DNA from 2 places in the Lysinibacillus sp. BNK-21 genome. Region 1 is predicted to be linked to the other one. Evidence: riboswitches for the same ligand, from Rfam matches in the RefSeq annotation. Region 1 holds a riboswitch; the other holds the start of a gene.
The links. Region 1 has a riboswitch for FMN ahead of ACMGGO_RS16470 (ECF transporter S component). Riboswitches for the same ligand answer to the same signal wherever they lie in the genome.

Region 1 (4,419 bases):
CGCGCCAGCTACACCTAGCCCGCTATAAATAAAGATCCAACCTCCAACTACGCTATAAAAAGTTAATAATAAAAAACAGCCTAGCACGCCCATTCGACCAATCCAAGCCCAGCCTGGCTTAGTTGGAGCAATTTTTTTATACGCTGTTACAGCCTCGGATTGTGTACCACGTCCTAAAACATACTCGGACAATAACATCGGTAGTCCTATTAACAAGGTAAATAACACAAAGATAAGGAAAAATGCTCCTCCACCACTTTGTCCTGTTACATAGGGAAGTTTCCAAATTGCCCCTAGTCCGATCGCCGCACCAGCTGATGCTAAAATAAAACCTAATTTACTAGACCATTGTCCTTTTTTTCCACTCATCTCTTCAAACTCCTCAAACATTCTAAACTCTTCTCTATTTTACATGAAAATATAGCTTTCGACTAGGTTATAATTATAAAGTACTAGTTAGCTTTTTTACCCCATTACTTTTTTCTATATTTATCCGTTAGTTTTGCCTTTCTATTCTTCACACCTTTCCCTATCCATCATTCCTTCCAACAAAAAACCTCAGGTATGTTCACCCGAGGTTAGTAAAAATTATTTTGTTATATAGATAGAACGCTGGCGGTCGATCCACTTGCGCATAGTTGTAAATAAAAACGCCATAATAGCCGTTAATAAAATACCTTTCACAATGTTAAATGGTAAAATCCCAGCGATAATCATTTTATAAAGTGAGTCACCTACAACAGGTTCCATTCCTAAGAAGTATGTGTACATCGGTAAAAATACTGCGTAGTTTAAAATACTCATCCCTACTGCCATTACGACTGTTCCAGTCGCTAAACCTCCAACAAGACCAGCAATTGTTTTAAAGCGATTAAAAATAAGGCTTACAGGCAAAATAAATAAAATACCTGTTGCAAAGTTGGCAATATGACCTACTGGCACACCTGTTGGCGTTCCAGAGAAAATCCAATCCAATACATTTTTAAATAATTCTACTAAAATACCAGCTACAGGCCCCATTGTGATGGCTGCTATTAATGCAGGCATATCACTAAAGTCGACTTCCAAGAATGCTGGGAATGGTGGAATTGGGAAATTAAAAAGCATTAATAAAAACGAAATACTGCTCAGCATGCCAATCGTAATAAACGATTGAAGTTTAACATTTTTCTTCATAGAAAACTCTCTCCTCTTTGCTGATTCAATCTCGCAAGAAGAAAGGTGACGATCTTTCAATTGTTAGCACGAAAAAAACCCTTATGCATAAAGAGCACAAGGGAGAAAGGCATGACGAATAGGCGTCAATTTAAACTATTTTTGAGCACTGTTTAAAAAGCCATACAAAAAAAGCGCTCGGTCATAGTTTATTTCATAACAATGAATGACGATCGTACCTCCATCTTCTCCCATCCAGACTTTAACTGTCGGCCTCGGAATCACACCAAGTCAGCCATGCAAATAAATTTGCACAGGTCGCGGGCTGAAGAGCGAAGCATAAACCATTCGAGTTAATGGAAACATTAACGGTTCACCACTCTATTACCGCCGGTCGGGATTTTCACCCTGCCCCGAAGATGAATCATATTATTTTATACTACAACCTTACTATAATTAATTATTAAGAAAAAGTAAATAGTTCTGCTTAAAAAATTCCGATTAGATTTGTAAGTATTGTAAAAATGGAGCATTCCATGTTACAGGAATGCTCCATTTTTGATTTTGACTAAGGCATATATTGTTTATTTGGCCCCACAGGCTTTGGCAAATACGTTTTTAAATCGAATCCTTCCCAGCTTTCTTGGACCACATTATCCAAGCGTAATTGTTGGTCAAAGCTAGCAGCAGTTAACATCATAGCTTCAATCAATTGGGTAGCGCGAATTGGCTCCATCGATGCTAAATCTAAGGGAATATCGAATGTTACGACTACACCTTCTGCTTCCTCTTTCACGGTATATGTTACATTTTCAGGAACCACTGTTACATAAACATCATCATTTTTGTTTTTCATTAGTGTAAGTGCCTCTGTAACATTAGCAAATGTTTGACGGAAATCTGGTGACAGATATTCTGCCCCACTACCATCTTGGTATAAATAATAATTAAAATGCTTGGCGTTTGTTAATGACATAGCTTGACTTGGCTCACCCTCCTGAGAAAACTCATAAGGTGTGCCATCTTCATTTTGAATCTCAACTTCCGTATATTCAGAATCCGAGAAGGTATCCTCTAAAGTCCCTTTGTACTCATTAACGGTAGCTGATGCAACATCATAGTCATTGTCCTTTGGTAATACGTGGACAAGCTTGTCTTCCTTCTCCTTCAGTTCACCTTTAAAAGGATGATAATCCGTAAACCCTTTGGCTTCTTCATCTATTTGAGGAGCATATTTTTCATACATCTGTAGGGTAGAAGGCTTTTCAGTTCCAAAATCAGTTGCTACACGCTCATTTGGTATCACATATGTCATTGGAACACTTTCTGCATCGCGTCCTGCCAAACCAATACGGAAAACGACAGCATCTTTCACATCTTCCTCATAGACAGACGACCGTAAAGATAACATACGCTCATGCTCCGATACAATACTGGATTGAAGTGCCTCATCCTGGGTAGCTGCCTCTTTAGCAGAACGATCTTCCTGTAACGTAGAGTAATTAGCCGTTTCTGGCGTACTAGCTAGATCTTTTTGGCTAGCGTCATTATTCATGAACATGAAGCCAACGAGTACCGTTATCGCGAAAACTGCTGCTACACTCGTAAAAATCGGCATTTTTCGGAACTTAAATCGTGATGGTCGTTCATCTTGTATTAAAGATTTACTTTCTTGTTGTGCTTCTTCATTCTCTATAGGTTGTTGTATCGCTTCTTGTAGGTGACTATTATCCTGCAAGCGAGCATCTGCCATTAACCGATTTAATATTTCTTCTTTTGAACGGCGGTCAGAAAGCTTAGGGGCATTGTTCAAGACATGTTCAAGCTGTTCATCATCAAATGGCTTATGCGTCATTGCCGTTTCGCCTCCTGTTCTCTAATCGGCTGTAGCTGTTGCCTTAAAAATTTAATGGCTCGATGCTGGGTCGTTTTTACCTTAGCTTCTGTCCAATCTAGTATTTGCGCTGTTTCTGCAATCGATAAATCTTGAAAATAGCGCATAATAATGACCATTTTTTGGTCTCCTGTACAGTTTTCAAGTGCTGATTCTACCTGCATAAATTCATCACTGGCCTGTAGCATATCTTCCGGTGATGGCGTGGTTGAATGGAGCTGTTCCGTTTCCCAGTCAAAGAAATCATGTGAATGCTTTTGACGTACAGCTTGCTTTCTAAAATGATCAATTGCTACATTTTTAGCAATAGCAAATAGCCAAGTTTTCTCACTACTATTGCCTGCAAATTGATCGTATGAGCGCAACACTCGTACATAAACTTCATGTGCTAAATCTTCGGCAAGTGTACGGTTTTTTACTAAATATATTAAAAACTGAAACACGTCTTGGTGATATGCATCGTATAGTCGATGGAACACGGAGTCATTCAAAGCACTCCACCCCCGTTCTATAATATTTGTCGTCTTACATTCATAGAAGTTACAGCCAATTAATAGCAATACTTGTTATTAATCGAACGGTAAATAAAACGTGAAGGTCGTACCCTCTTTCAACACACTGTCTACCATAATATTACCTGAGTGTGCCTTCACAATATTTCTAGCAATGGCTAAGCCGAGACCAGTTCCACCCTTGGAACGAGTACGTGCCTTATCTGCTTTATAAAAACGTTCAAAGACATAGGGTAAGTCCTCTTGAGGAATGCCATGTCCTGTATCTTGAACAGATATTTTAGCAAATGTCGGCTCCTGCTCTACTTTTACAGTCACAGACCCTTCATCTGTATGTCTCAGGGCATTGTCAACTAAATTTGTAAGCACTTGTTCAATGCGATCCTCATCTATATTAATCATGGCCTCGTCATTAAATTCACTCTCAAACAGCAGACGAACGTGCTTTTCTTTTGCTACCTGTGCAAATTTTTGTGTAATACGTTCAAAAGTAGAATTAATTGGTAATTCATCTTTATAAAGCGTCATATGCCCTGATTCCATACGTGCCAAATCTAATAAATCTGTCACAAGGCGACCCATTCGCTTCGATTCATCATAAATAATTTTGGTAATCTCATTTCGCTCTTCCTGATCCTGAATAAAATCGTCATCCATTAATGCTTCTGAGTAACCTTGAAGCATGGCAATCGGTGTCCGAAGCTCATGAGAGACATTCGCAATAAAATCCGATCTTAGTTTTTCTAAGCGATGCTGTTCAGTCATATCACGAATAACAGCGACAGCACCACGTATCATTTCCCCACTATAAAGAGGACTAATGGTAAATGTATAATAGCTGCCATCCATTTCAATTTC
Region 2 (4,419 bases), 260 kb from region 1:
TCTCTAGGTCCCTTTACTACTAGTTCTAATGTTGTTTCCCCAGGCTCTCGATTGGGTCTTTTTGAAATATCACTAGAATAAAGTAATTGATTTTCTTCAAAATACAGTAAAACATGGCCTTTATAGACCCTAGTTACCGCATCCTCTTTCGATAAAATCTTTTGTAAATAGGGAATGTGTAAATGCTGTTCAATTTCTTTCTCTAGCATGTCCTCAGTGACATTGCTTAACAAAGATTGAACACGTTGAACAACCACAGTTTGAAGTATTTGCTCATTGACCATTGCATCACAAGTTATCAAATGTACTGTATATTGCTGAAAATTATATTGTTGGAAAATCACATCAGCAGAGCGTTGAAATAGTGATTTCAACATTTTCAAATTAATTTGTTCCATTGATGAAATACTTCTCATCTCCTACTGAGCCAGCTCAAGATTAGTACATTTATGAAAACAATCACCTTCAATAAATACACTTAAGCATATTTTTCCCATGGTTGTTCAAAATATTCAAAGAAACAAATGTTGTGAAGACTATTCAAATTGTCCTGATCCAATCATTTTCTTTAGATTTGCCATCTCAATTGCAGACATTGCCGCATCATAGCCTTTATTACCAGATTTTGTTCCTGCACGTTCAATTGCCTGTTCAATATTTTCAGTAGTAACAATTCCAAAAATAACAGGTACATTCGTTGACAATGACACATTGGCAATGCCTTTTGCCGATTCATTACAAACATAGTCATAGTGTGTTGTAGAGCCACGAATAACAGTACCTAAACCAATAATAGCATCATATTTCTTCGTTTCTGCCAGTTGTTTGGCTATAAAAGGAACTTCAAAAGCTCCTGGCACCCATGCAACATCAATAGATGCAGAATTAACCCCATGACGAGTTAAACCATCCATTGCCCCATCCAATAATTTGCTAGTAATAAACTCATTAAAACGACCCACTACTACTGCAATTTTCAAATCCGTTCCAATTAATTGTGCTTCAAATGTTTGACCCATTGTTCCTTCTCCTTTTTACATAGAAATTTTAGTTTTATTAGTGGATAATTGTTTACGATAAGCAACCAATGCTTCTATCGAGATCATTTTTAAGCCATGATGTGCAGCAAACTTTGTTAGTTCTTCAAACCGAAGCATGTGCCCATCATCACCCATAATTTCGCAAATAACACCTGCAGGTACGCTATGACAAAGCTTCGCTAGATCAATAGTGGCCTCCGTGTGCCCTCTCCGTTCCAGCACGCCTTGCTCTTTCGCAATCAACGGAAAAATATGGCCTGGTCGACGAAAATCAGTTGGCTTAGCTTGCTTTTCTATCATTCTTTGTATCGTTAGCGCACGCTCAAAGGCGCTAATCCCTGTCGTTGTTTCTACATGATCGATACTTACCGTAAATGCGGTTTGATGGTTATCTGTATTGTGCTGAACCATTGGATATAAATCTAGCTTTTGTGCAAGCTGCTGCGAAATCGGCGTACAAATTAAACCTCTACCATTGGTTGCCATAAAGTTGATTGTTGCTGGTGTGATGAATTCAGCGAGTGCCAGAAGATCTCCTTCATTTTCTCGATCCTCATCATCAACCACCACAATCATATTGCCCTGCCTTAAATCCTCTATGGCTTCTTCAATTGAATGTAGCACGATGATCAACTCCTATTCTGTGATTTAAAAACCATGTTGTGCTAAATAATCTCTTGTAATAGCTGGCGTTGTTTGCCCCTTTTTTAATTGCCCTATAATGTATTTTCCAACTAAATCGGTTTCGATATTAACGATTGCTCCAACCCTCTTCATACCTAAAACGGTTTCTTTGTAAGTATGAGGAATAAGTGAAATTGTGACACTCTTGGCTTCAACATGAAAAAGGGTTAAGCTTGTGCCATCAATTGTTATGGAACCCTTTGGAATACAAAAGTTGGTTAGTTCCTCTGACATTTCGATATCAATATAAACGGCGTTTGCTACTGGACGTTTTCGCAAAATTTTGCCGACTCCATCAACATGACCAGCAACAAAATGGCCACCAAATCGTCCATTAGCAGGCATGGCACGCTCCAAATTAACAGAATCGCCTATTGCCAGCTGCTGTAGATTTGTTGCTTTGACTGTTTCAGGCATAACATCCATCGTAAGCTGCTGTTGTGTGAAATTTGTCACCGTTAAACAAACTCCATTGACCGCTATACTGTCACCAAGCTTGACATCCTCCGTTATCTTGGCTGATTGAACCGTAATTTTCATACTGTCCCGATCGCTTTGCACGGCTTTTATGATACCAATATCCTCTACAAGTCCTGTAAACATTCCATCACCTACTCTACTTTATTAGCACTTCTATCCTTAACTTTTAAAGTTGATCCACCTGTTTTTGTGCCTTATCCTTCTCCCTTCTCTCGTTAGCAATAAAAAATAAAAACCCCTTTACATCAAAGGGGTTTTGGGAGTATAAGACATCAACAAATAAGCCTATTTGAAAACAATTTTTTCATAGACTGTCATCTCACTCGTTCTTCTCCCATCCAGACTATCACTGTCGGTTTTGGATTTGCACCAAATCAGCTTGCGCTCACGGACTTTGAATTGCTTCATCACCGCCGATTGGGAATTTCACCCTACCCCGAAGAACATCTTCTATTCGATTGTGGCTAAATAAAAAAACTTCCCACAAGATGATTGGGAAGTTTTGTAATAAATGCATAGTCAAATAAACCTTCTAAATTAGAATCAATTTAAAAAGTTCGCATTTTTACCCTTCTCCCATCCAGACTGTAACTGTCGGTTTTGGATTTGCACCAAATCAGCTTGCGCTCACGGACTTTGAATTGCTTCATCACCGCCGATCGGGAATTTCACCCTACCCCGAAGAATATTTTTATTTAGCTAATCTTACGATAACACTATTTTATTATATTATCCATCCTTCTTTTTAAATTTTTTTCGAAGCATAAATTTTAAACAGCTTTGACTCGACTTGAAAAATGTAAAAGATGTTATTAAAATGATGACATTTAACCTGTTTATGGAACTTCTTAATCAAAAAAACGTTCCTTTACAAGTGACTATTCAGTCTAGCAGTTTGGAGGTCATTTACTTGACATTTTTTAAAAATATACCTTTTAAACAAGCTATTTTCTATGCCCTATTAGCACTCTGTTGTGGGGTTTCGATCGTTTTCGTACATCATAACGAACAATTTTATGATCGACCGATAGCGGAAATAACGCAAGTGGATGTAACAGCATCAGAACCGATGACAGATATGTATGAAAATGAGGATTTTTTGTTTACACAGGAGATTATGGCCATTATCAAAAATGGTCAGCATAAGGGGCAATCCATTCATTTGACGAATGACTATTCTTCGTCTGGTGCTTTTGATCAAGAATACCATGTAGGCAATGAAATCTTTGTCACGCTAGATGATCGCACAACACAATCTGTTTTAACAGGAACCATTCTCGATTTAAAACGAGATCAAACCATGGTAATGATTGCATGGATTTTTATTTTTGCCCTACTTATTGTAGGTAAAAGACAAGGCTTATTTTCTATCATTAGTTTGAGTGTCAATGCTGTGATTTTATCATTCGCATTAGATCTTTATGTGAAGCATGGGGGCGTAAGCCTGTTATTAGTCAGCGGCATTTGCGCCCTGCTATTTACGATTATTTCGCTACTACTTATTAGTGGATTGCATACAAAAACATATGTAGCCATCGTGTCCACACTTTTAGGCACTGTTATAGCGCTTATCATAAGCTCTATTGTAATGTGGTTGACAGGTGAAAATGGTCTTCGTTATGAAGAAATGCAATTTTTAACACGTCCTTATCGTACTGTCTTTATGGCAGGTTTATTTATTGGCTCACTTGGGGCAGTAATGGATGTTTCTATTACAATGGCTTCCTCAATTTTTGCTTTATACGAGCAAGATCCTACAATCTCTGTCAAGGCTCTGAAATCTTCGGGACATGAAATCGGTAAAGATATTATGGGTACCATTACAAGTATCTTATTCTTTGCCTACCTTTGCGGCTCCATACCTATGATTATTCTCTATTTAAAAAATTCTTCCACATTAGGGCTTACATTGTCCTTAAATCTTTCTTTAGAATTAGCCCGTGCCTTAGCAGGGGGTATTGGTGTTGTCCTTACGATTCCTATCAGTCAGTATACCGCTATATTTTTCATTAATCGAAAGAGGGTTCAAGGATGAATGTTGTCGTCTTATTAGCAGTTATATTATTCGTGTTAATGGTACTTGTCGGCGGTAGACAGGGGATACGCTCATTTCTTTCTTTATTCCTAAACTTTGGTGTGCTCTTTGTCACCATTTTTTTAATGACAAACCCTAAAAATAGCCCCATCATCTTGACGTTTATTGCCTGTACGGTCA

Region 2: it holds a riboswitch for FMN, as region 1 does, so the genes downstream of both, ribE (riboflavin synthase) here and ACMGGO_RS16470 (ECF transporter S component) in region 1, are expected to answer to the same signal.

Annotation. Positions count from the first base shown of each region.
Region 1 covers NZ_JBLQTS010000001.1:3,207,499-3,211,917, forward strand. The annotation lists gene ACMGGO_RS16465 (sodium-dependent transporter) at 1-369, opposite strand, end outside; gene ACMGGO_RS16470 (ECF transporter S component) at 589-1,176, opposite strand; FMN riboswitch at 1,395-1,580, opposite strand; gene ACMGGO_RS16475 (RNA polymerase subunit sigma) at 1,724-3,010, opposite strand; gene sigX (RNA polymerase sigma factor SigX) at 3,007-3,540, opposite strand; gene ACMGGO_RS16485 (ATP-binding protein) at 3,619-4,419, opposite strand, start outside.
Region 2 covers NZ_JBLQTS010000001.1:2,951,237-2,955,655, forward strand. The annotation lists gene ACMGGO_RS15170 (spore germination protein) at 1-398, opposite strand, end outside; gene ribE (6,7-dimethyl-8-ribityllumazine synthase) at 537-1,019, opposite strand; gene ribB (3,4-dihydroxy-2-butanone-4-phosphate synthase) at 1,035-1,664, opposite strand; gene ribE (riboflavin synthase) at 1,689-2,327, opposite strand; FMN riboswitch at 2,527-2,652, opposite strand; FMN riboswitch at 2,769-2,894, opposite strand; gene ACMGGO_RS15190 (YibE/F family protein) at 3,115-4,239, shown strand; gene ACMGGO_RS15195 (YibE/F family protein) at 4,236-4,419, shown strand, end outside.